Regions from separate parts of the Pseudomonas sp. FG43 genome, predicted to be linked through region 2. Evidence: riboswitches for the same ligand, from Rfam matches in the RefSeq annotation. Region 2 holds a riboswitch; each other region holds the start of a gene.
The links. A riboswitch is a leader RNA that binds a small molecule or an ion and turns the genes downstream of it on or off. The one in region 2 is predicted to bind cobalamin.
Positions count from the first base shown of each region.

Region 1: linked by a shared signal. The riboswitch ahead of ACODS3_RS13275 (TonB-dependent receptor) and the one ahead of cobO (cob(I)yrinic acid a,c-diamide adenosyltransferase) in region 2 are both predicted to bind cobalamin.
Region 3: linked by a shared signal. The riboswitch ahead of ACODS3_RS13775 (CbtB domain-containing protein) and the one ahead of cobO (cob(I)yrinic acid a,c-diamide adenosyltransferase) in region 2 are both predicted to bind cobalamin.

Region 1 covers NZ_JBMDJL010000009.1:166,138-173,248, reverse strand. Annotated here, with positions in the region: gene ACODS3_RS13290 (sigma-70 family RNA polymerase sigma factor) at 1-321, shown strand, start outside; gene ACODS3_RS13285 (FecR family protein) at 318-1,256, shown strand; gene ACODS3_RS13280 (TonB-dependent siderophore receptor) at 1,339-3,744, shown strand; cobalamin riboswitch at 3,857-4,062, shown strand; gene ACODS3_RS13275 (TonB-dependent receptor) at 4,171-6,312, shown strand; gene ACODS3_RS13270 (ABC transporter ATP-binding protein) at 6,365-7,111, shown strand, end outside.
Region 2 covers NZ_JBMDJL010000015.1:18,249-25,359, reverse strand. Annotated here, with positions in the region: gene ACODS3_RS17555 (C40 family peptidase) at 1-477, shown strand, start outside; gene ACODS3_RS17550 (PQQ-dependent sugar dehydrogenase) at 629-1,948, opposite strand; cobalamin riboswitch at 2,054-2,275, shown strand; gene cobO (cob(I)yrinic acid a,c-diamide adenosyltransferase) at 2,368-2,979, shown strand; gene ACODS3_RS17540 (cobyrinic acid a,c-diamide synthase CobB) at 2,990-4,285, shown strand; gene bluB (5,6-dimethylbenzimidazole synthase) at 4,282-4,932, shown strand; gene cbiB (adenosylcobinamide-phosphate synthase CbiB) at 4,929-5,837, shown strand; gene cobD (threonine-phosphate decarboxylase CobD) at 5,830-6,831, shown strand; gene ACODS3_RS17520 (cobyric acid synthase) at 6,828-7,111, shown strand, end outside.
Region 3 covers NZ_JBMDJL010000010.1:47,338-54,448, reverse strand. Annotated here, with positions in the region: gene cobN (cobaltochelatase subunit CobN) at 1-1,304, opposite strand, end outside; gene cobW (cobalamin biosynthesis protein CobW) at 1,327-2,421, opposite strand; cobalamin riboswitch at 2,530-2,741, opposite strand; cobalamin riboswitch at 2,800-3,015, shown strand; gene ACODS3_RS13775 (CbtB domain-containing protein) at 3,111-3,296, shown strand; gene ACODS3_RS13770 (CbtA family protein) at 3,308-4,012, shown strand; gene ACODS3_RS13765 (cobalamin biosynthesis protein) at 3,993-4,436, shown strand; gene cobM (precorrin-4 C(11)-methyltransferase) at 4,479-5,225, shown strand; gene nfuA (Fe-S biogenesis protein NfuA) at 5,294-5,887, opposite strand; gene ACODS3_RS13750 (acyltransferase family protein) at 5,957-6,979, opposite strand.

The DNA of each region.
Region 1 (7,111 bases), on a different contig from region 2:
ACGACGATTGCCAAACGGCTGATCTTTGCATCCTGGCGACGGCGCGATCTGGAGCGCGCCTATCTGGAAGTATTGGCGCAGCAGCCTCAGGGCTACGAACCTTCTGCCGAAGAACAGGTACAGGCACTGGAAGCATTGAGCACTCTCGATCAGATACTGGATGGCCTGTCGCCCATAGGCCGCAGTGCCTTTCTGTATAGCCAGCTCGACGGCATGACCTATGCCGAAATCGGCCGTACTCTGGGCATCTCCGCGCCACGGGTTCATCAATACGTCGTCAAGGCATTGGGGCTTTGCTACCTGGCGCTGGAGCAACGATGAACAGCCAGCGACTGTCGCCTTCTGTCGCCGAAGCCATCGAGTGGCTGGCCCTGCAACGCTCCGGCAGCATCAGCAACACCCAACGTCAGCGCTTTCAGCAATGGCTACAGAGCAGCCAGGAAAACCGCGATGCCTGGGCTCAGCTTGAGCAGCGTGTCGGACAAGCATTCACCGGGCTTCCGCCATTGTCGCGCCAGGTCTTGAACCAGTCCGGGCAAACCCGTCGTCAATGGCTGCGCGGCGCATTGGGGCTGACCGGTTTGGGCATCGGCGGCTGGTGGCTGCAACGCAACGGGCTGCTGCCATGGAGTCGAGGGGATCTCTACACCGGGCTGGCAGAGCGTCGTCCTTTCTCTCTGGACGATGGCAGTCAGGTGCTGCTCAATGCCCGAAGTCGGGTCGACATGGCCTTCGATGACAGGCAGCGCACCCTCACTCTGCATGAAGGCGCACTCAGCATTCAGGTTGCCTCAGACCCGCAACGTCCCTTGGCCATTCGCACCGCCTTTGGCGAAGCCAGAGCATTGGGCACACGCTTCACGGTCAGCCTGCATGAGCACGGGACGCATGTCTGGGTGCAGGAGTCCCGCGTGCAACTCACGGCACCGGGCGGCGCGACTCACGTGCTGGGAGCGGGCCAGGGCGCGCGGCTGCATGGCGGACGCATTCACATTCTGGACCCTGGCCTGGCAAGCGAAAACGCCTGGAGAGATGGCTTGCTGGAAGCTCATGACCAGTCACTGGCCGATGTCATCGAAGCCTTGCGAGACTATCACCCCGGCCTGCTGCGCATCGAGCCGGATGCCGCAGCGCTGCGGGTCACAGGCGTCTTCACTCTGGACGACAGTGGCCAGACCTTGCGCTCGTTGCAGGAAGTGCTGCCGGTAAAAGTCGAGAAACACTTCGGCTGGTGGACGCAAATCAGCCTGCGCTGAAAAATATTTTCCACCCCCCCTTAATTTCAGAGCCGCTCGCGTCACATAGCTGGCATCGACTACCCAAACGGGAAATGCTGCCATGCACCGACCACTGCGCTTGACTCTGACACCGCTGGCATTTGCCCTGGCGTTCACCACCCTGGACAGCGCGGCCGATGGCTCGGCCCAGCCCTCGACCGCCCGCCAGCAACTCATGGAACTGGACCTGCCCGCCGGCCCTCTGGATGCAACCCTGACCAGTATCGCTCGCCAGAGCGGGCGCAACATTGCGTTTAACGCAACGCTGACTCGCGGCCTGACAGCCGCGCCATTACGCGGTCACTACAGTGTCGAACAGGCCGTGAGCGAGGTTCTGCGCGGTTTGCCCCTGCAATTGAGCATCACGCCCAGCGGCACCTTGAGCATCGAGCCACGCCCCGAGACTTCGGCCATGGAGCTTTCGGACATCAATGTAAGCGCTGCCAGCCATGCACAGGACGCCTGGGGGCCGGCTCACAGCTGGGTCGCGCAACGCAGCGCGACCGTGAGCAAGACCGACACTTCCCTGATGGAGATTCCCCAGTCGGTTTCGGTGATCACCCGTGAAGAAATGCAAGCGCGCAAGCACGACAGCCTCGCCGACGCACTCAACTACAACACCAGCGTGATCAGCCAGCCGAACGGCTACAGCCGCGTGGCCGACGACTACCGCATGCGTGGTTTCGATATCGGCCCGCGCACGGGCGGTGTGATGCGCGATGGCATGAAAATGCAAAGTACCCAGTTTGAAGGAGGCCAGGAACCTTACGGCCTTGAGCGTGTGGAAGTACTCAAGGGCGCGTCTTCGGTGCTGTACGGGCAACTGGCGCCCGGCGGGCTGATCAACGCCATCAGCAAGCGGCCGACACTCGATCCGCTGCATGAAATCAACCTGGAATACGGCAATCATGACCGGCAGCAACTCTCCACCGATCACAGCGGACGCCTCGATGAAGAAGGCCGTTTCAGCTATCGCCTCACAGCGCTGGTGCGCGACAGCGGCACCCAGTACGACGCCATCGACGATGACAAGCACTACATCGCCCCGGCACTGACCTGGCAGATCAACGACGACAGCCGCCTGACCCTGCTCGCCAGCCATCAGCGTACCCGGACCAGCCTGACGCCGCCCATGCGCTATGACATAACCACTTTCAGCTCGACCCCAGGCTACAAAGTGCCTTATGACCTGTTTGCGGGCGAGCCGGATTTCGACGACTACGATGGCACCTTGCAGACCTTCGGCTATCTGTTCGAGCAACGCCTGAATGACAACCTGCAACTGCGGCACGCGGCACGCTACTTCGAGTCGCGCACCGACTATGACTACATCACCCTGAACAACAGCCGGATCAGCGGCGCCAATCTGTCGAGCCTGTCGCGTACTTACAACTCACGCGAAGACATTGCCACCGGCTGGACCAGTGACAGCAGCCTGCAACTGGATCTGGAAAGCGGGCGCTGGAAACATACCCTGCTGGGCGGCCTGGACTACTACCGCAAGACCTACGACAGCCATCGTTTCAGCGGCAGCGCACCGGCGCTGGACCTTGCCAACCCGGTCTATGGCAACCTGCCAAACGTGAACCGCAACATCGACAGCGGCTCGGACCTGCACAGCCATCAGCTCGGCATTTATTTGCAGGAACAACTGAAACTCGATGATCGCTGGCTGCTGATGATCGGCATGCGACAGGACTGGGCCGACAACAGCACCCGCAACTACCGTGACAATTCGCGCAGCACCACTGACGACAGCAAGACTACTGGACGAATCGGGCTGGTCTATCTGGCCGAAAACGGTCTGGCGCCCTATATCAGCTATAGCCAGTCCTTCCTGCCTTCGTCCGGTACCGACGCCAATGGCGATGCCTTCCTGCCGACCGAGGGCGAGCAGTATGAAATCGGTATCCGCTACCAGCCTCCTGGCCGGGAGATGATGATCAGTGCTGCGGTCTACCAGTTGACCCAGAGCAACGTCATCACCTCGATTGCCGGCTCGGACTTCGACGAGCAGACCGGCAAGGAGCGCAGCACCGGTTTTGAAGTGGAAGCCAAGGCCCAGTTGACCCCGCAACTGGCCATGAACGCCGCCTATGCCTACACCGATGCCCATATCATCAAGGATAACGATGAGGTGCTCGAAGGCTCGCGTATCGAAGGCACGCCTTACCATAACGCTTCGTTGTGGCTGGATTATCGTTTCGACTCGATGGGCCTCAATGGCCTGTCGATTGGCAGCGGCGTGCGTTATGTCGGCACCACCCACACCTCGCCCAGCGTCACTGACCGCAAGATCCCGGCCTATACGCTGTTCGATGCCCGAATCAGCTATGACCTGGACGACAACTGGCAAGTCAGCGCCAAGGCACAGAACCTCACCAACGAGAAATACCTGTACTGCGCCAACTCATGCCGCTATGGCGATACCCGTAGTCTGGTGGGGGCTGTCAGTTATCGGTGGTGATCTCTTCGCGAATGAATTCGCTCCTACACGGGCTGCGTAGGAGCGAATTCATTCGCGAACCCCCTGACGCTCGACCCACATCAGCCATTGACGCTTTCCAGCTTCAATGATCTGATGCGCGCCAGTTTCAGGTGTCCCATGCCGCCGTGCATGGGATTAAACGGGAAGCCGGTGCGTCACTCCCAGTGATCAGTCCGGCGCTGCCCCCGCAACGGTAAGCGAGCGAAGCATTCGACAGACCACTGTGCCAAGGCATGGGAAGGTGAATGCTTCATGACCCTCGCAAGCCCGGAGACCGGCCTGCAACCTTGTTTGGCAAACCCGCGGTGGGCGGGCGCAGGCCGGTCTTCGCGGGCTTTTTGCGCCCGCGATTCCCTATGCGTTGTTCCCTCCGGGATTCATTCATTCCTGATTGGCTGGAATCGCATGTCCCGTTCTTCCCTGCTTCAATCCCTGGCGAATCGTTCGCTACAGATCAGCCTTCTCGCGCTCCCGTCCCATGCGTGGGCTGCTGACGAGCAAACCCTGGCACTGCCCTCGGTCGCAATCACTGGCAGCGCCGATACGCCAGTAACCGATCTGGCAACCCCGACGCCCACCGGTTCGCGCCTGAACCTCACGGCACTGGAAACCCCGGCCAGTACCAGCAGCCTCGACAGCCAGATCATCGAAAGCCGCAATAACCTCACCGTTCAGGATGCGGTCACCCGTTCGCCAGGCATCACCAGCATCGCAACGCCTGGCGATGGCAATACCGCGTTGTCCGCACGTGGTTTTACGGGGCATTCCTCGGTCATGACCCTGTTCGACGGCTCGCGCCTGTATACCGGCGCAGGTACTCAGACCTTCCCGGTTGACCCGTTCATGGTCGAGCGTATCGACGTGATCCGTGGCCCGGCTTCAGTACTTTATGGCGAAGGCGCTACCGGCGCCGTGATCAACGTGGTGCCGAAAAAACCTTTCGAGGGCGAGATCCGCAATCGCCTGCACCTGGGTTACGGTTCCAATGACCGTCAGCAACTGGGCCTCGACAGCGGCGGTTCGCTGAGCGACACCCTGAGCTATCGCCTCACGCTGAACCAGCTGGAAAGTAATGGCTGGGTCGATAACGGCAATTCCCGCAGCCTGGCCATGAGCGCAGCCCTGCGCTGGCAAGCCACCGATGACCTGAGCTTTACCCTCGCCCATGAACGTGGCGACAGCGAGCCGATGAACTACTTCGGCACACCGCTGATCAATGGCCACTACCGCGACAGCCTGCGCGACAAGAACTACAACCTGCGCAATGCCGTGCAACGCTACAACGATGAATGGACCCGCCTGAACACCGACTGGACCATCAACGATAACGTCAGCGCCAGCAACCAGCTCTACTACATCAAGAGCCGCCGCCACTGGCGCAACGCCGAAGTCTATAGCTGGAGCAGCGCTCAGGGTCAGTTGTTGCGTGGCGACTACCTGGAGATCAAGCACGACCAGGAGCAGATCGGCGACCGCCAGAGTTTCACATTCAACCATTCGCTGTTCGGCCTGGACAGCCGCACGGTGGTCGGAGCCGAATACAACAGGATTCGTTTCGACGTCGCCAACAATTCGCCTTACACCGATATCGGTGGTGACTTCATAGACCCATGGAATCCGGCATCCGGTGATTTCCAGAGCCAGTCACCCTTCCTGCCGCTGACCGAAAGCACCACGCGCACCTTTGCCCTGTTTGCCGAAAACCGCCTGCAACTGTCAGACCGCTGGTCCTTGGTGACTGGCATCCGCCGCGACCAGAACCACCTGGACCGCAACGCCCTGCGTACCGATACCCGTAGCGACCGAAGCCTCACCGGCGGTAACTGGCGCGCAGGCCTGGTGTTTGCCGTGACCGATCAACTGTCCCTGTATGGCCAGTACTCCACCAGTGAAGACGGCGTCAGCAACCTCATCAGCATGAACCCGACCCAGCAGCAGATGGACCTGACCGAAGCGAAACAGACCGAGTTCGGCCTCAAGCAACAGTTCTGGGATGGCAGTGGCGAATGGACCCTGGCGGCCTATCACATCGTCAAGAAAAAGCTCCTGGCCATCGACCCGGTGACCCGCCTGACACAACAGGTCGGCCAGCAGTCGTCCGACGGCCTGGAAGCTTCTCTGGAACTGGCACTTGCCAATAACTGGCACGTATCGGCCAACGCTGCGCTGGTACGTGCCGAGTACGACGATTTCGACGAAAGCGTTTCCGGGCAGGTCGTGTCCCGCGCCGGGAATCGCCCGACCGACGTCCCGCGCCGAACCGCCAATCTGTGGGTGAGCAAGGCACTGAACGAAGACCTGGATGCCGGCATGGGCCTGCGCTATGTGGATAAACGCTATGCCGACACCGCCAATACCACCTCGATACCGGGCTACACGGTGCTGGATGCCAACCTGGGCTGGAAGGTGCAGCGCGATGTGCGCCTTGGCTTGCAACTGAACAACCTGCTCGACCGACGCTACGCCGCGGCGCAGTACAACAATGGGCAACAATGGCTGATGGGCGAACCTCGCTCCTTCTTCGTCACGGCTGATTACAGCTTCTGATCCAGTTGGCGGCAGGCTTGCAACCTGTCGCCAGCATGCCTGGAAATCGAGCATGTCCACCCTGAATATCCATCGCCTGAACTGGGCACCGCCACATAGTCAGGGCAAACCCTGGCAACTTGAAGGCATCGACCTGCACATCGCACAAGGCGAGTTCGTCGGGCTGATCGGCCCCAATGGCAGCGGCAAGACCAGCCTGTTGCGTTGCGCCTACCGTTTCAACGAACCGGACAGCGGCTCGCTGCACCTCGACGGGCAGGATATCTGGCAACAGAAGCCCCGCTGGAGCGCTCAGCGCATGGCCGTGATGATGCAAGAGTTCCCGCAGGAGTTCGGCCTGACCGTACAGGATGTCGTGGCCATGGGGCGTACACCTCATCAGGGCTGGTTCGACGGCGAAAGCGCCGAAGACCTTGCCCTGATCGACAAGACCTTGAACCAGGTGGGCCTGCATGGGCTCAGCGGGCATTTGTTCGCATCCCTGTCGGGCGGCGAGAAACAGCGCGTATTGCTGGCCCGCGCACTGGTGCAACAACCTGGCCTGCTGATCCTCGACGAGCCCACCAACCATCTCGATCCCCGTTACCAACTGGAACTGCTGCACTATTTGCGGCAACTGAAACTCAGCACGCTGGCCAGCTTTCATGACCTGAATCTGGCTGCGGCTTTCTGTGACCGGTTGTATGTCATCGACCAGGGCCGGATCGTTGCCAGTGGCACGCCGACCGAGGTCCTGACCGAGCAACGGCTGCTGCACATATTTGGTGTCCACGCGCTGGTGGATACCCATCCACTGGCA
Region 2 (7,111 bases):
CCTCAGTCCCGTGTCGTTCAACGCCCGGTGCTTTCTGCTCCCCCGCAAGTTCTCTCCCAGGCTGCCGAAGACGTACTGTTCCGTGCGCTTGGGCTGGTCGGCACGCCTTATCGCTGGGGTGGCAACACGCCGGATTCGGGGTTCGATTGCAGTGGCCTGATCGGCTATGTGTATCGTGACGCGGCGGGTATCTCGTTGCCGCGCTCCACCCGCGACATGATCGTGATGGGTGCGCCGAATGTCGGGCGTGAACAACTGCAATCCGGTGATCTGGTGTTCTTCGCAACATCGGGTGGCTCGCAGGTTTCCCATGCGGGCATCTATGTCGGAGAGGGGCGCTTCGTGCATGCCCCGGCGACCGGTGGCACGGTGAAGCTGGACAGCCTGGACAAGCCGTATTGGCAAAAGGCCTATCTCAACGCCAAGCGCGTGATCCAGCCCTCGAACCTGGCGCAGAACGCACAGCTGCATAATTAACACCCGCGTAGGAGCGAATTCATTCGCGAGACGTCATTGAAGGCCTATACATTTTCTTCGGATGTACAGGCCTCTCGCGAATAAATTCGCTCCTACCCAGCCTGTTTTCAACGCGGCATGACCGAGCGCAGAGCCTCTACCGGGGCGTGGGTCATTTCACTGACGTCACTCGCCAGATCTTGTTGCCCACGTCATCCGCTACCAACAATCCGCCATGCTGGTCATTGACCACACCCACCGGGCGCCCCTGGGCTTTTTCGTCTGCACTCAGGAAGCCGGTCAGTACATCCACTGGTGCGCCAGTGGGTTTGCCGCCGCTGAAGGGGATGAACACCACTTTATAGCCGCTGTGTGGCTTGCGATTCCATGAGCCGTGCTGGCCGATGAACAGGCCTTCGTTGAACGGCGCCGCCAGTGTCTTGCCATCGGCGAACACCAGCCCCAGCGATGCCGTGTGCGGGCCGACCGCGTAATCCGGGGAGATGGCCTTGGCGACCAGTTCCGGTTTCTGGGGTTTGACCCGCACATCTACATTCTGGCCGTAATAGCTGTAGGGCCAGCCATAGAAGCCGCCATCCTGCACCGAGGTGACGTAGTCAGGCACCAGATCGCTGCCGATCTCGTCGCGCTCGTTGACGGCTGTCCACAACTTGCCGGTGTGTGGTTCCCAGTCCATGCCATTGGGGTTGCGCAGGCCCGAGGCGAAAATCCGGTGTTGGCCGGTGGCAGCGTCCACTTCCCAGATCGCGGCGCGGCCTTCTTCCTGATCCATGCCGTTTTCGCCCACATTGCTGTTGGAGCCGACAGTGACGTACAGCTTGCTGCCGTCCTTGCTGGCGATCACGTTCTTGGTCCAGTGATGGTTGAGCGTGCCGCCAGGCAAGTCGACGACCTTGGTCGGCTGGGCGTTGATGGAGGTCTGGCCGGTTTCATAGGGGAAGCTGATCAGGCGGTCGGTGTCGGCTATATAGAGCTTGTTGCCCACCAGCGTCATGCCGAAGGGCGAGTTGAGGTTTTGCAGAAAGACCGTGCGCGTTTCGGCCACGCCGTCGTGGTCTTTGTCGCGTAGCAGGGTGATTCGGTTGGCGCTGGGTACGCCAGCCCCGGCACGGTTCATGACCTTTTCCATGACCCAGCCGCGTATGCCTTTGGAGTCGTCAGGTTTGGGCGGCGCATTGGTTTCCGCGACCAGCACGTCGCCATTGGGTAGTACGTATAGCCAGCGCGGGTGATCCAGCCCTTCGGCAAACGCCGCGACCTGAGTGCCGGGCGCTGCGACCGGTTTGGCGTTCTTTTCCCAGCCCACGGCGGGCGCGATATTGACGGTGGGGATCAGGGTCTTGTTCGGCTCGGGCAGCCTGGGCGAAGGGCCGGTGCCATCCGAGACTTGCAGTGTCGAGGACTCGCCGCAGGCTACAAGGCCCCCGGCAACCAGAAGCAGCAAGGCAAGCTGCGGTTTAAGTGTGAACATGCCGATCTCCATAACGGTCAGTGGTCAGTTAAAAGATAGGAGATACCTGCACTGTCGAGGTTCAATCCTGTTGTGTCGATTGACGCTCCCACCCCAACCCTCTACCCTTCGCGGCTTGTTTCAGGTGCTTTGCAGTCCTCGATTGGCAAAGTGAAACAGGGAAGCCGGTGAGGAGGCATTGCAACTCCGATCCCGGCGCTGCCCCCGCAACGGTAAATGAGTCAAGACTGCGCTCGATGCCACTGTGTCCCAGGACACGGGAAGGCGCGCAGGTCAGGCAGATGCCTGCTCATGAGCCCGGAGACCGGCCTGATCCACTCAACAGCATCACGGCGGGCGATGCTCTGCGCAGGGCTTTGCCGTGCTGTCTGATGCTGTCCTTCCGTCTGCTTTCGCGTGTCCTCAAGCGGAGAGCTGAGATGAACGAATCCCCCGAACGTGACGAACGTCATCTGGCGCGCATGCTGCGCAAGAAGGCGGTAATTGACGAGCGTATTGCCAACGCTCCCAACGAGTGTGGCTTGCTGCTGGTATTGACCGGCAATGGCAAGGGTAAAAGCAGCTCTGCATTCGGCATGCTCGCCCGGGCCATGGGGCACGACATGCAGTGCGGCGTGGTGCAGTTCATCAAAGGCCGCAACAGCACCGGCGAAGAACTGTTCTTCCGGCGTTTCCCCGAGCAGGTGCGTTACCACGTGATGGGCGAGGGTTTCACCTGGGAAACCCAGGATCGTCAGCGTGATATCGCTGCCGCTGAAGCCGCCTGGGAAGTTTCCCGTGAAATGCTTCGCGACCCGAGCATCGGGCTGGTGATCCTCGATGAGCTGAATATCGCCCTCAAGCACGGCTATCTGGATCTGGAACAAGTACTGAGTGACCTGCAAGCCCGTCCACCGATGCAGCATGTGGTGGTGACCGGCCGTGGCGCCAAACCCGAATTGATCGATCTGTCCGATACCGTTTCCGAGATCGGCGTAGTCAAGCATGCGTTCCAGGCCGGAATTCGTGCGCAAAAAGGCATCGAGTTGTGAGTAAACCGTTATGAGAGCGCCGCGTCATTGCCCGGCAGTATTGATTGCCGCGCCCGCGTCCGGGCAGGGCAAGACCACGGTCACCGCTGCGCTGGCACGCTTGCACCGTAATCAGGGCCGCAAGGTCCGTGTGTTCAAGTGCGGGCCTGACTTTCTGGACCCGATGATTCTGGAGCGGGCCAGCGGCGCGCCGGTCTATCAACTGGATCTATGGATGGTAGGAGCCGATGAAAGCCGACGCTTGTTGTGGGAAGCGGCCGATGAGGCAGACCTGATCCTGATCGAAGGTGTGATGGGGCTGTTCGACGGCACGCCGTCCAGCGCCGATCTGGCTCGTCATTTCGGCGTTCCGGTGCTGGGCGTGATCGATGGCACGGCCATGGCCCAGACCTTCGGGGCGCTGGCTTTGGGGTTGGCGCGTTACCAGCCGGACTTGCCGTTCGCCGGAGTACTGGCCAATCGGGTCGGCACCGTGCGTCATGCGCAGTTGCTCGAAGGCAGCCTGACCGAAGGCCTGCGCTGGTATGGCGCGCTCTCCCGTGAAACCGGTATCGAATTGCCGAGCCGTCATCTGGGGCTGGTACAGGCCAGTGAACTCAACGATCTGGACCTGCGTCTGGATGCCGCCGCCGATGCGCTGGCCAGCACCTGTGAAGTGGCCTTGCCGCCCGCTGTGACTTTCAATGCGCCGGACCCGTTGCCCGCCGAACCTTTATTGGCTGGCGTGCGTATCGCGATTGCTCGTGACGAGGCCTTTGCCTTTGCCTATGGCGCGAGTCTCGATCTGTTGCGGGCCATGGGCGCGGAGCTGTCGTTCTTCTCGCCGATCCGCGATAGCCGGTTGCCCGAGGCCGACAGCCTGTATCTGCCCGGCGGTTACCCTGAACTGCACCATGTTGCTCTGGCCGAAAACGCTCCGATGCTGACGGCGATTCGTGCCCATCATCAGGCGGGCAAGCCGATCCTGGCCGAGTGCGGCGGCATGTTGTATCTGCTCGATGCCCTGACCGATGTCGAAGGGCAGCGGGCAGAACTGGTAGGCTTGCTGAATGGCGAGGCGGTGATGCAAAAGCGTCTGGCGGCGTTGGCGTTGCAAGCGGTCGAGCTGCCTGAAGGCTTGCTGCGCGGACACACCTATCACCATTCCCTGACCAGCACCGAGTTGCAGCCCATTGCCCGTGGCGTCAGCCCCAATGGCGGACGAGGCGCAGAGGCGGTGTACCGCAACGGGCGTCTGACAGCCTCTTACGTTCATTTCTATTTCCCTTCCAATCCTCAGGCGGTTGCGGCGCTGTTTACACCATGACCGATCAAGCGTTCAGCCCCCAGGAGCGGGAAGCGGTATATCGGGCGATTGCCGAGCGTCGCGACATGCGTCACTTCAGTGGCGGCAGCGTGGCGCCTGAACTGCTTGCACGTTTGCTTGAAGCGGCGCATCAGGCGCCCAGTGTCGGTTTGATGCAACCCTGGCGTTTTATCCGCATCAGCGACCCGGCATTGCGGGCGAAGATGCAGGCTCAGGTGGAGGAGGAGCGGGTGCGTACCGCCGAAGCCCTGGGCGAGCGTGCCGACGAATTCATGAAGCTCAAGGTCGAGGGCATCAGCGATTGCGCCGAGGTGTTGGTCGCCGCGCTCATGGAGGACCGCGAGAAGCATATCTTCGGTCGCCGGACCTTGCCGGAAATGGACATGGCGTCCTTGTCCTGTGCGATCCAGAACCTGTGGCTGGCTTCCCGCGCCGAAGGGCTGGGCATGGGCTGGGTGTCGCTGTTCGACCCGCAGCAACTGGCCAGCCTGCTGGGCATGCCCGAAGGCGCAAAACCCCTGGCGATTCTGTGTCTGGGGCCGGTGAAAGAGTTTTATCCTGCACCGATGCTGGTGCTGGAAGGCTGGGCGCAGGCTCGGCCACTCAATGAATTGCTGTATGAAAATCAATGGGGAGTGAGTCCATGAGTGTGGCGCTGTTGAGCGTTGCCGGTGTAGCGCTGGATGCGTTGCTCGGCGAGCCGAAACGCTCACATCCGCTGGTGGCGTTCGGACGTCTGGCCGACCGTATAGAGCAGCGTTTCAATTCCGGCGGTCGCGGCTGGCGCAGCCATGGCGTCACGGCCTGGTTTCTGGCCGTGGTGCCATTGACCCTGCTGGCAACACTCTTGAGCTGGTTGCCCTATGTCGGCTGGCTGGTGGAAATTCTGGCGCTGTATTGTGCGCTGGGGCTGCGCAGCCTGGGCGAACATGTGGAGCCGGTTGCTCAGGCCCTGCGCTCGGGCAATCTGGATGAAGCGCGTCGCCGGGTCGGTTATCTGGTCAGCCGCCAGACAGCCGAACTGGACGAGACGCAAGTTGCTCGTGCGGCAACCGAGTCCGTACTGGAAAACGGCAGCGATGCGGTGTTTGCCGCGCTGTTCTGGTTTGCGGTGGCCGGTGCGCCCGGCGTTGTGCTGTACCGACTGAGCAATACGCTGGATGCCATGTGGGGTTATCGCAACGAGCGTTTCGAGCGCTTCGGCTGGGCGGCGGCGAAAATCGATGACCTGCTCAACTACATTCCTGCGCGTCTGGTGGCCTTGACCTACGCACTGCTGGGCAAGACTCGCCTTGCCTTGCGTTGCTGGCGAACCCAAGGGCCGACCTGGGACAGCCCCAATGCCGGGCCTGTGATGGCGGCCGGTGCCGGTGCCCTGGGTGTTGAGCTGGGTGGCGCGGCGATCTATCACGGTGAGCTGCATCAGCGTCCGCAACTGGGCGAGGGTGTGCCGGCCGATGCGAATGCTATCGACCGCGGCTGGCAACTGGTGCAGAGAGGCGTCTGGCTGTGGTTGCTGATCTTGTGCATGGGGGCCGAGTTCTATGCTTGAGCACGGTGGTCGCCTGCGGGCGGCAGCGCAACATTACGGTATCGACCGCGCTGACTGGCTGGACCTGTCCACCGGCATCGCGCCCTGGGCGTGGCCGATTCCAGACATTGCGCCACAGGCCTGGGCACGCTTGCCGGAAAACGATGATGGTCTGGAGGCCGCAGCCTGTGCTTATTACGGCGTGCCTCATCTGTTGCCGGTGCCCGGGTCGCAAGCGGCGATCCAGGCACTGCCACGTGTGCGCAGCACCTGCCGGGTCGGGGTCCTGTCGCCGTGTTATGCCGAACATGCCCATGCCTGGCGCAAAAGCGGATTTCTGGTGCGCGAAGTCCGGGAACATGAAGTGGAATACTTCCTGGACAGCCTCGACGTGCTGGTGGTGGTCAATCCCAACAATCCCACGGGCCTGCACCTGACCTCGGAACGTCTTCTGGAATGGCACGCTCGTCTGGCCGAGCGCGGCGGCTGGCTGGTGGTCGATGAGGCATTCATGGACAACACGCCTGACGCGAGTCTGGCGGCCGAAACCTGGCGGGTTGGTTTGATCGTGCTGCGTTCGTTCGGCAAGTTCTTTGGTCTGGCCGGTGTGCGGTTGGGTTTCGTGCTGGCTGAGCCGGGTTTGCTCAAGGCGTTGGCGGCGGAAATCGGCCCTTGGGCGGTCAGCGGCCCGACACGGATTCTGGGTCAGGTGTGCCTGGGTGATCTGGAAGGCCATGCCCGGCAGCGCTTGCGCTGCGATCAGGCCAGCCAGCGATTGGCGACATTGCTCAGCAATAACGGCCTGAGCCCGCAGGGTGGCTGCGCGCTGTTCCAGTGGGTGATCACGGAGCAGGCGCAAGCCCTGCATGACTTCTTTGCCCGGCGTGGCGTGTTGCTGCGCTTGTTCGATGGTGAGGGTTCGGTCACCAGTCTGCGTTTTGGTCTGCCTTGCGAAGAGGCCGACTGGCTGCGCCTGGAAAATGTACTGCTTGAATACCGCAAGGAAACCCCATGACCACGTTGATGGTGCAAGGCACGACGTCCGATGCTGGCAAAAGCACGCTGGTAACCGCGCTTTGTCGCTGGCTGACCCGTCAGGGCGTCAAGGTGGTGCCGTTCAAGCCGCAGAACATGGCGCTCAACAGCGCGGTGACGGCAGACGGCGGGGAGATCGGTCGTGCCCAGGCTGTACAGGCCCAGGCCTGCGGGCTTGAACCCCACACCGACATGAACCCGGTGCTGCTCAAGCCCAATAGCGATACCGGAGCACAGGTCATCATTCATGGCCGCGCTGT
Region 3 (7,111 bases), on a different contig from region 2:
CCGAGCAATTGCTGAATCAGCGCAGTACCGCTTTCAGGCAACTGCGCCAGCGGATAGCCCTCGCCCTGCATGGCACGCAGGATATTCAGCGCCGCCGCAGGCGTGTCGAGCCCGACTCCGTTGCCGATCCGGCCATCGCGGGTCGGGTAGTTGGCCAGGATCAACGCTACCCGCTTGCTGGCATTGGGCAAGCGCGCCAGTTCGATCCAGCGCCGCGCCAGTTGCGCAACGAAGCCCATACGCTCTGGATGAGCGCGATAGCACACCACATCCGACTGGCTGCGCTCGCTGCGCCAGGCCAGATCCTTGAAGCTGACGGGTCGGCTGATGATCCGCCCGTCCAGCTCCGGCAAGGCAATGTGCATCGCCAGATCCCGAGCGCCCAGCCCTTGCTCGCTGGCCTGCCAGGCGGGCTGGTTGTCCTGGGCGCAAATAGCCTGGATGACCGGCACATTGCGGCGAAACGGTCGCAGATGCGGCGCTTCCGGGCTGGACTGGGCAAAGCCTGTGGTGTTGAGGATCAGTTCGGCTTCGACTTCATCCAGCCAGTCCTCGACCATGGTCAGGCAACCCGGCTCCTTGAGACTGGCCAGCGCAACCGGCAAAGGGTTGAGCCCTTCGGCCTGCAAGCGCTCACAGAACACATCGATGAAACCGGTATTGGCGGCCTGCAAGTGGGAGCGGTAGAACAGCAGCGCGACCACCGGCTGCCCGGCAATCCAGTCAGCCTGCCAGTCAGTCAGCGCGGCACCGGGTTTATGTGGATGGTAGATCGCCGTACGCGGCAATGGCCGGGGCTCGCCCCATGGATAGTCGCGCTCAAGCCAGCTACTTGCCAGGCAGCGATAAAGATCCAGTGCGTTTTGCAGCCCGCCCTGACGCAAGAACTGCCAGAGCCGGTCCCGCGCTTCGGCGGGCACGGTGCTCAGGTCGCTCAATTCCGGATCGGGACGATCATCGCCCGGTACCAGAATCACCTGCACACCACGGGCAGCAAGCTCCATCAAGCGCTCGACGCCATAACGCCAGTAGCCGATGCCGCCATGCAGGGAAATCAGAATGACCCTGGCGTGACGCAACACTTCATCGACGTACAAGTCCACCGAAGCGTGATTCTGCACCTGCATCGGGTTGGCCAGACGCAGGCTCGGGTAATCGTCGGGCAGTTGCTGCGCAGCTTCGGCCAGCAAGGCCAGGCTCGAATCGCCGCTACAGAGAATCACCAGCTCGGCCGGGGTCTGCCCCAGGTCGGCAATGCTGTCGTCGGGGACGAAACCGCCCGGCTGGGTTCTCAGTAAATGCATGGGTCAGGCAAGACTCGTAACGTTAAAGTTGGGCTCGCAGCGCTGTATGAACTTCAGACTCAAGCTCATCGTAGAGTTGCTTTTCCAGCGCGGCAGCATCGAGTTCCTGGCCAATCAATACCAGATGGGTGGCACGCTCTTCATCAGCCTTCCATGCACGGTCAAAGTGCTTGTCGAAACGAGTGCCCACACCCTGAATCAAGAGACGCATCGGCTTGCCGGGAATCGCGGCAAAACCTTTGACGCGCAGGATACCGTGCTGAACGACCATGCGGTTCAGCACGTTCAGCAGGAAGGCCTCTTCGGCTGGCGGCAGCTTGATGGAGATCGAATCGAATACATCGTGATCGTGGTCATCATGATCATCGTCGTCATGATGGTCATGGTGAGTCTTGCGGCTGTCGATATGCAGTTCCGACTCCGCGCCAATGCCCAGCAGTACATTGATTGGCAGACGGCCATTGCTGGCCTCGATGACCTTGACCGCTGGCGGCAGCTCTTCGGCAACTTCGGCACGCACCGCAGCCAGACCTTCGGGATCGATCATGTCGGCCTTGTTGAGGATCACCAGGTCGGCACTGGCCAGCTGATCAGCAAACAGTTCATGCAGCGGGGACTCATGATCCAGATTCGGGTCGAGCTTGCGCTGGGCGTCCACTTGATCCGGGAAAGCCGCGAAAGTGCCTGCGGCAACGGCCGGGCTGTCGACCACGGTTATGACCGCATCGACGGTGCAGGCATTGCGGATTTCCGGCCACTGGAAAGCCTGGACCAGCGGTTTTGGCAACGCCAGACCCGAGGTTTCGATAAGGATGTGGTCCAGGTCGGCGCGACGCGACACCAATTCGCGCATCACCGGGAAGAACTCTTCCTGCACCGTGCAGCACAGGCAGCCATTGGCCAGTTCGTAGACACGACCAGTGGCTTCTTCTTCGGTGCAACCGATGGTGCATTGCTTGAGGATTTCGCCGTCGATGCCCAGCTCGCCGAACTCGTTGACGATCACCGCGATACGACGCCCTTCGGCGTTATCGAGCATATGCCGCAACAAGGTGGTTTTACCCGAACCCAGGAAACCGGTAACGATGGTGACGGGAAGTTTGGCCAGTGTTTTCATCGGATGCCCTTTGGCAATACGGCGGGCAAGCAGGACGAGAACCGTGCGCTGCGCACGGATCGATTCGCCACCGGATCACCCCGCCCGGTTGTAGTGAGAATTCGTGGGCCTGTGGCCCGGTTCGAGGCAGGTCTCCTGGCTTACGGCGGCGTATCGGCGGTGCTGGCCGACAGGCATTCATCGCGCCTTCCCGCTTGCGCAGTGGCCATGCAATGAACATCACCGTTTACAGTTGCGGGGGCAGCTGCGGCTTGGACCGCATTCCCGTCTTAGCTCTACCCTCCTGCAGAAGGCAGAGAACCTCAAGTGCGCAAGGCTACGCAGTGGTCGAGGGCAGGTCAATCGTTCAGATTGACGTTCAGTGGCTGCCATGCTCTCCTATTACAACTTGTTACGGGTGCCCTTCACGGGGTGAAACGGGAAACCGGTGCGCTCATTCACGCATGAGCAAGTCCGGCGCTGCCCCCGCAACGGTAAGCGAGAGAGGGTCAGAACCACTGTGCCACGGCATGGGAAGGTGATCCTGAAGGTGTTGAACGCTGCACATCAACGCCCCTCGCGAGCCCGGAGACCGGCCCGATACTGACTCAATGACACACCCGCGGTGGGCGGGCGCAGTTGAAACCTCCTGGCGCCCGTCAGCAGGTTCCTGTGCGCATGCCCGCCTGTCGAAACCAGAGGGAAGCGCCATGTCCACCATCAGCAGCAGCCAGTCGAGCACAGCCACATCCACCCAGACCCAACGCCTGACCGCCGCCATCAGCGCTGCGATTCTTGGTGCGTGCCTGGTGTATTTCGCCGGTTTCTCGCACATCGCCGCCGTTCACAACGCCGCGCACGACACCCGCCACAGCGCCGCCTTCCCTTGCCATTGAGACCTGACGCCATGTTCAAGCGAATCATCCAGACCGCAGGCTTCAGCGGTCTGCTGGCGGCACTGCTGCTGACCTTGCTGCAAAGCTTCTGGGTCGCGCCGCTGATTCTTCAGGCCGAAACCTACGAAAAAGCACCTGCCGAGCATGTGCATGAACATGATCATGCCGAGGGCGCAGCCGCCGGACACAGTCACGACGAAGAGGCCTGGGAACCGGAAGACGGCTGGCAGCGCATCCTCTCCACGACCGGTGGCAATCTGGTGGTCGCAGTCGGTTTTGCCTTGATGCTGGTCGCGCTCTACACCCTGCGCGGACCGGGCCGCACCTCCCAGGGCGCGCTATGGGGGCTGGCCGGTTTTGCGGTTTTCGTTCTGGCACCAACGCTGGGGCTGCCGCCCGAACTGCCGGGCACTGCGGCCGCCGACCTGAACCTGCGCCAATACTGGTGGATCGGGACTGCGGCTTCCACGGCTGCCGGGCTGGCCCTGATCGCCTTCGGCCAGAACTGGCTGCTCAAAGTGCTGGGCGCGGCCATTCTGGTAGTGCCGCACCTGATTGGCGCACCACAGCCGCTGACCCACGAGAGTCTGGCTCCTGAAGCACTGGAATCACAGTTCATCATGGCTTCGCTGCTGACCAACGCACTGTTCTGGATTGCTCTGGGCCTGATCAGCGCCTGGCTGTTCCGTCGCAACAATGCCGACCTGCACGCCTGATCACACCCCCGCACAGCCCCGTCCTGTCCTTGTGGCAGGCCTGGGCTGCCAGCGTGGCTGCCCGTCCACGCACCTGCTGGAGCTGATCGAAAGCAGCCTGAAAGCCCACGCTCTGGAGATCGGAGCCATCACCGCCCTCGCCTCCATCGACCTCAAGCAGGACGAGCCGGGCTTGCTGGAGCTGGCTGAATACCTGTCAGTACCGCTGATTTTCTTCGATGCCTCTCAACTGGCACGATACGAACCGCAACTGACCCATCGCTCGCCAACGACGTTCCTGCACACCGGCTGCCACGGCGTTGCCGAAAGTGCAGCGCTGGCACTGGCCAGCCAATTGGGCAACAGCCCTGCAACACTGGTGATCGAACGCCAGAAAAACATCAGGGCAACATTTGCCTTGGCACGCTCCCCTGGGCAGGGTTGATAATCCGCTGCTCATTTATCGCGCTCGACTCAGGAGAATCCATTGACCGTCTTTTTCATCGGTGCAGGCCCAGGCGACCCGGACCTCATCACCGTCAAAGGCCAACGATTGATCAACAGTTGCCCGGTCATCATTTACGCGGGCTCACTGGTGCCAGTCGCGGTGCTGGATGGCAATCGGGCCATTCAGGTGGTCAATAGTGCCGAGTTGCACCTGGAGCAGATCATTGCCTTGATGAAATCCGCTCATGAACAGGGCCGGGATGTGGCCCGCGTGCATTCCGGTGACCCGAGCCTGTATGGTGCGATTGGCGAACAGATTCGTTGCCTGCGCGAGTTGGGAATTCCCTTCGAGATCATCCCCGGCGTAACAGCCACGGCGGCCTGCGCAGCACTGCTGGGCACCGAACTGACGCTGCCGGACATTTCCCAGAGCGTGATCCTGACCCGCTATGCCGACAAGACCTCAATGCCACTTGGCGAGGAGCTGGCAAGCCTGGCACAGCATCGCGCCACCATGGCCATTCATCTGGGGGTCAATAATCTGCAGAAAATAGTGGAAGAGCTGACGCCGCATTACGGCCCCGACTGCCCCATAGCCGTGGTGCATCGCGCAAGCTGGCCGGATCAGGACTGGGTTTTGGGCACGCTGGCCAACATTCACGACAAGGTGCAGGAGAAAGGCTTCAGGCGTACGGCACTGATACTGGTTGGTCGCGTACTGGCAGACGATACGTTTGGCGAGTCATCGCTGTATCGGGCCGGGCATGCTCATTTGTTCAGGCCTTGAATGAAGGGTTTCGCGAATGAATTCGCTCCCACGTAATAAGGAGCGGATTCACTCGCGAAGAAAACAACTCAGTAGTAAGCGTTTTCTTTCTGGGTATGGTCAGTCACATCACGCACACCGGCCAGCTCGGGGATGCGTTCGAGCAAGGTGCGCTCGATGCCTTCCTTCAAGGTGACATCGGCCTGACCGCAACCCTGGCAACCACCGCCGAACTGCAGGACGGCGATATTGCGCTCTTCTTCCTCGATCACGTCGATCAGGGTCACCTGACCACCGTGGCTGGCGAGCCCCGGATTGATCTCGGTTTGCAGGTAGTAGTTGATACGCTCGTTGATCGGGCTGTCGGCATTGACCATCGGGACTTTGGCGTTTGGCGCCTTGATAGTCAACTGGCCACCCATGCGATCCGTTGCGTAATCGACAACGGCGTCATCCAGAAAAGCTTCGCTGAAACCATCGATCCAGGCGGTGAAGCTCTTCAGGCCAATGGCCTTGTCTTCAGGTTTTTCTTCGCCCGGCTTGCAGTAGGCAATGCAGGTTTCAGCGTACTGGGTGCCAGGCTGGGTGATAAACACTCGGATGCCGATACCCGGGGTATTCTGCTTTTCCAGCAGATCGGCCAGATAATCGTGGGCAGCATCGGTAATAGTGATAGCGGTCATGAACATTCCTCGCAGACTTGGCGGCAGTTTACGCCAATCGGATGCGCATACAAAGTCCTAGTGTTTTTGTCAGGAAAGCGCAACCGATTCTCTTCCTTGCTGGCGGGCATCCAGACTGCGGCGCATTCGGCGATACAAGCCCTTCTCGATCCACTCATAGCTGCCCCAGGCGCCAATGGCGATGATCGGCACACAGAAGGCAAACACCAGATACGGGCTCAAGGCAAAGCGCTGCGCCATGAGCAAGCCACCGTAGAGCACCAGAACATGCAGCAGATATACCGAGTAGGAACAGTCGCCCAGAGTCTTGAGCATCCGGCTGCCGCGCAAGTAAGGCTCCAGCGAAATGGCGCACAGCACGATCAAGGCGCTTGGCAGCCCCCAGTTCAGCAGGCGTTGCTCGTTGGTCAGGTGATGGATCAGCAGCATTCCCGCCACAATCCCGGCCAATGGCAACCATAACCCTTCCTTGATCCAGCCCCGGCGATACAGCATGCCGATACCGATCCCCAACAGGAATTCATAGACGATGTCGTTGCCGTAGAAACGGCTGATCAAACCACTGCGAGCCAGAATCTCGGTCACGACAAACAGCGCGGCGGCGATGATCAAGGGCCGATGGCGCTGCTCGAAGAGAAAGACCATGGAGAACAGCACATAAAACAGCATCTCGTAGTTCAGGGTCCAGCCGACGTTAAGCGTCGGATACAAACCGTAGCCACCGGGATTTTCCGAAGGAATGAAAAGCAATGAAAGGAAGAAGTTCTGCCAGCCGATTACCTGATGGGGAAGCCAGGGCGCCGCAACCAGCAGCAACAGCCCCATGGCAGCGGTATACAGCCAGTAAGCCGGCACGATGCGGATCAGGCGGTGCAGGATAAAACGCCCGGCGGGCATGTCGCTGCCATGGGTCGAGAGGTAAATCACCAGCCCGCTGATGACAAAGAAGATATCGACGCCCACGGCGCCCTTGGAAACAAAGAATTCGCCAACGGGACCGCTGGCCTTGAAATCGAAAAAAATCTGCATGAAGTGATGACACACAACAACCCACGCGGCGAAAGCCCGTAAAGCCTGAACCGAAATCAACATCCAAAAACCTCTTGTCACCTGCCTTTTCAACCATAAGCCCGGACACGAAGCGAGCCGGACACGCATGAGGTCGGACAGTGGGATGACAGAAAAGATCAGGAAAATCCTGTTTCGTTCAGGAAACAGTAGTGG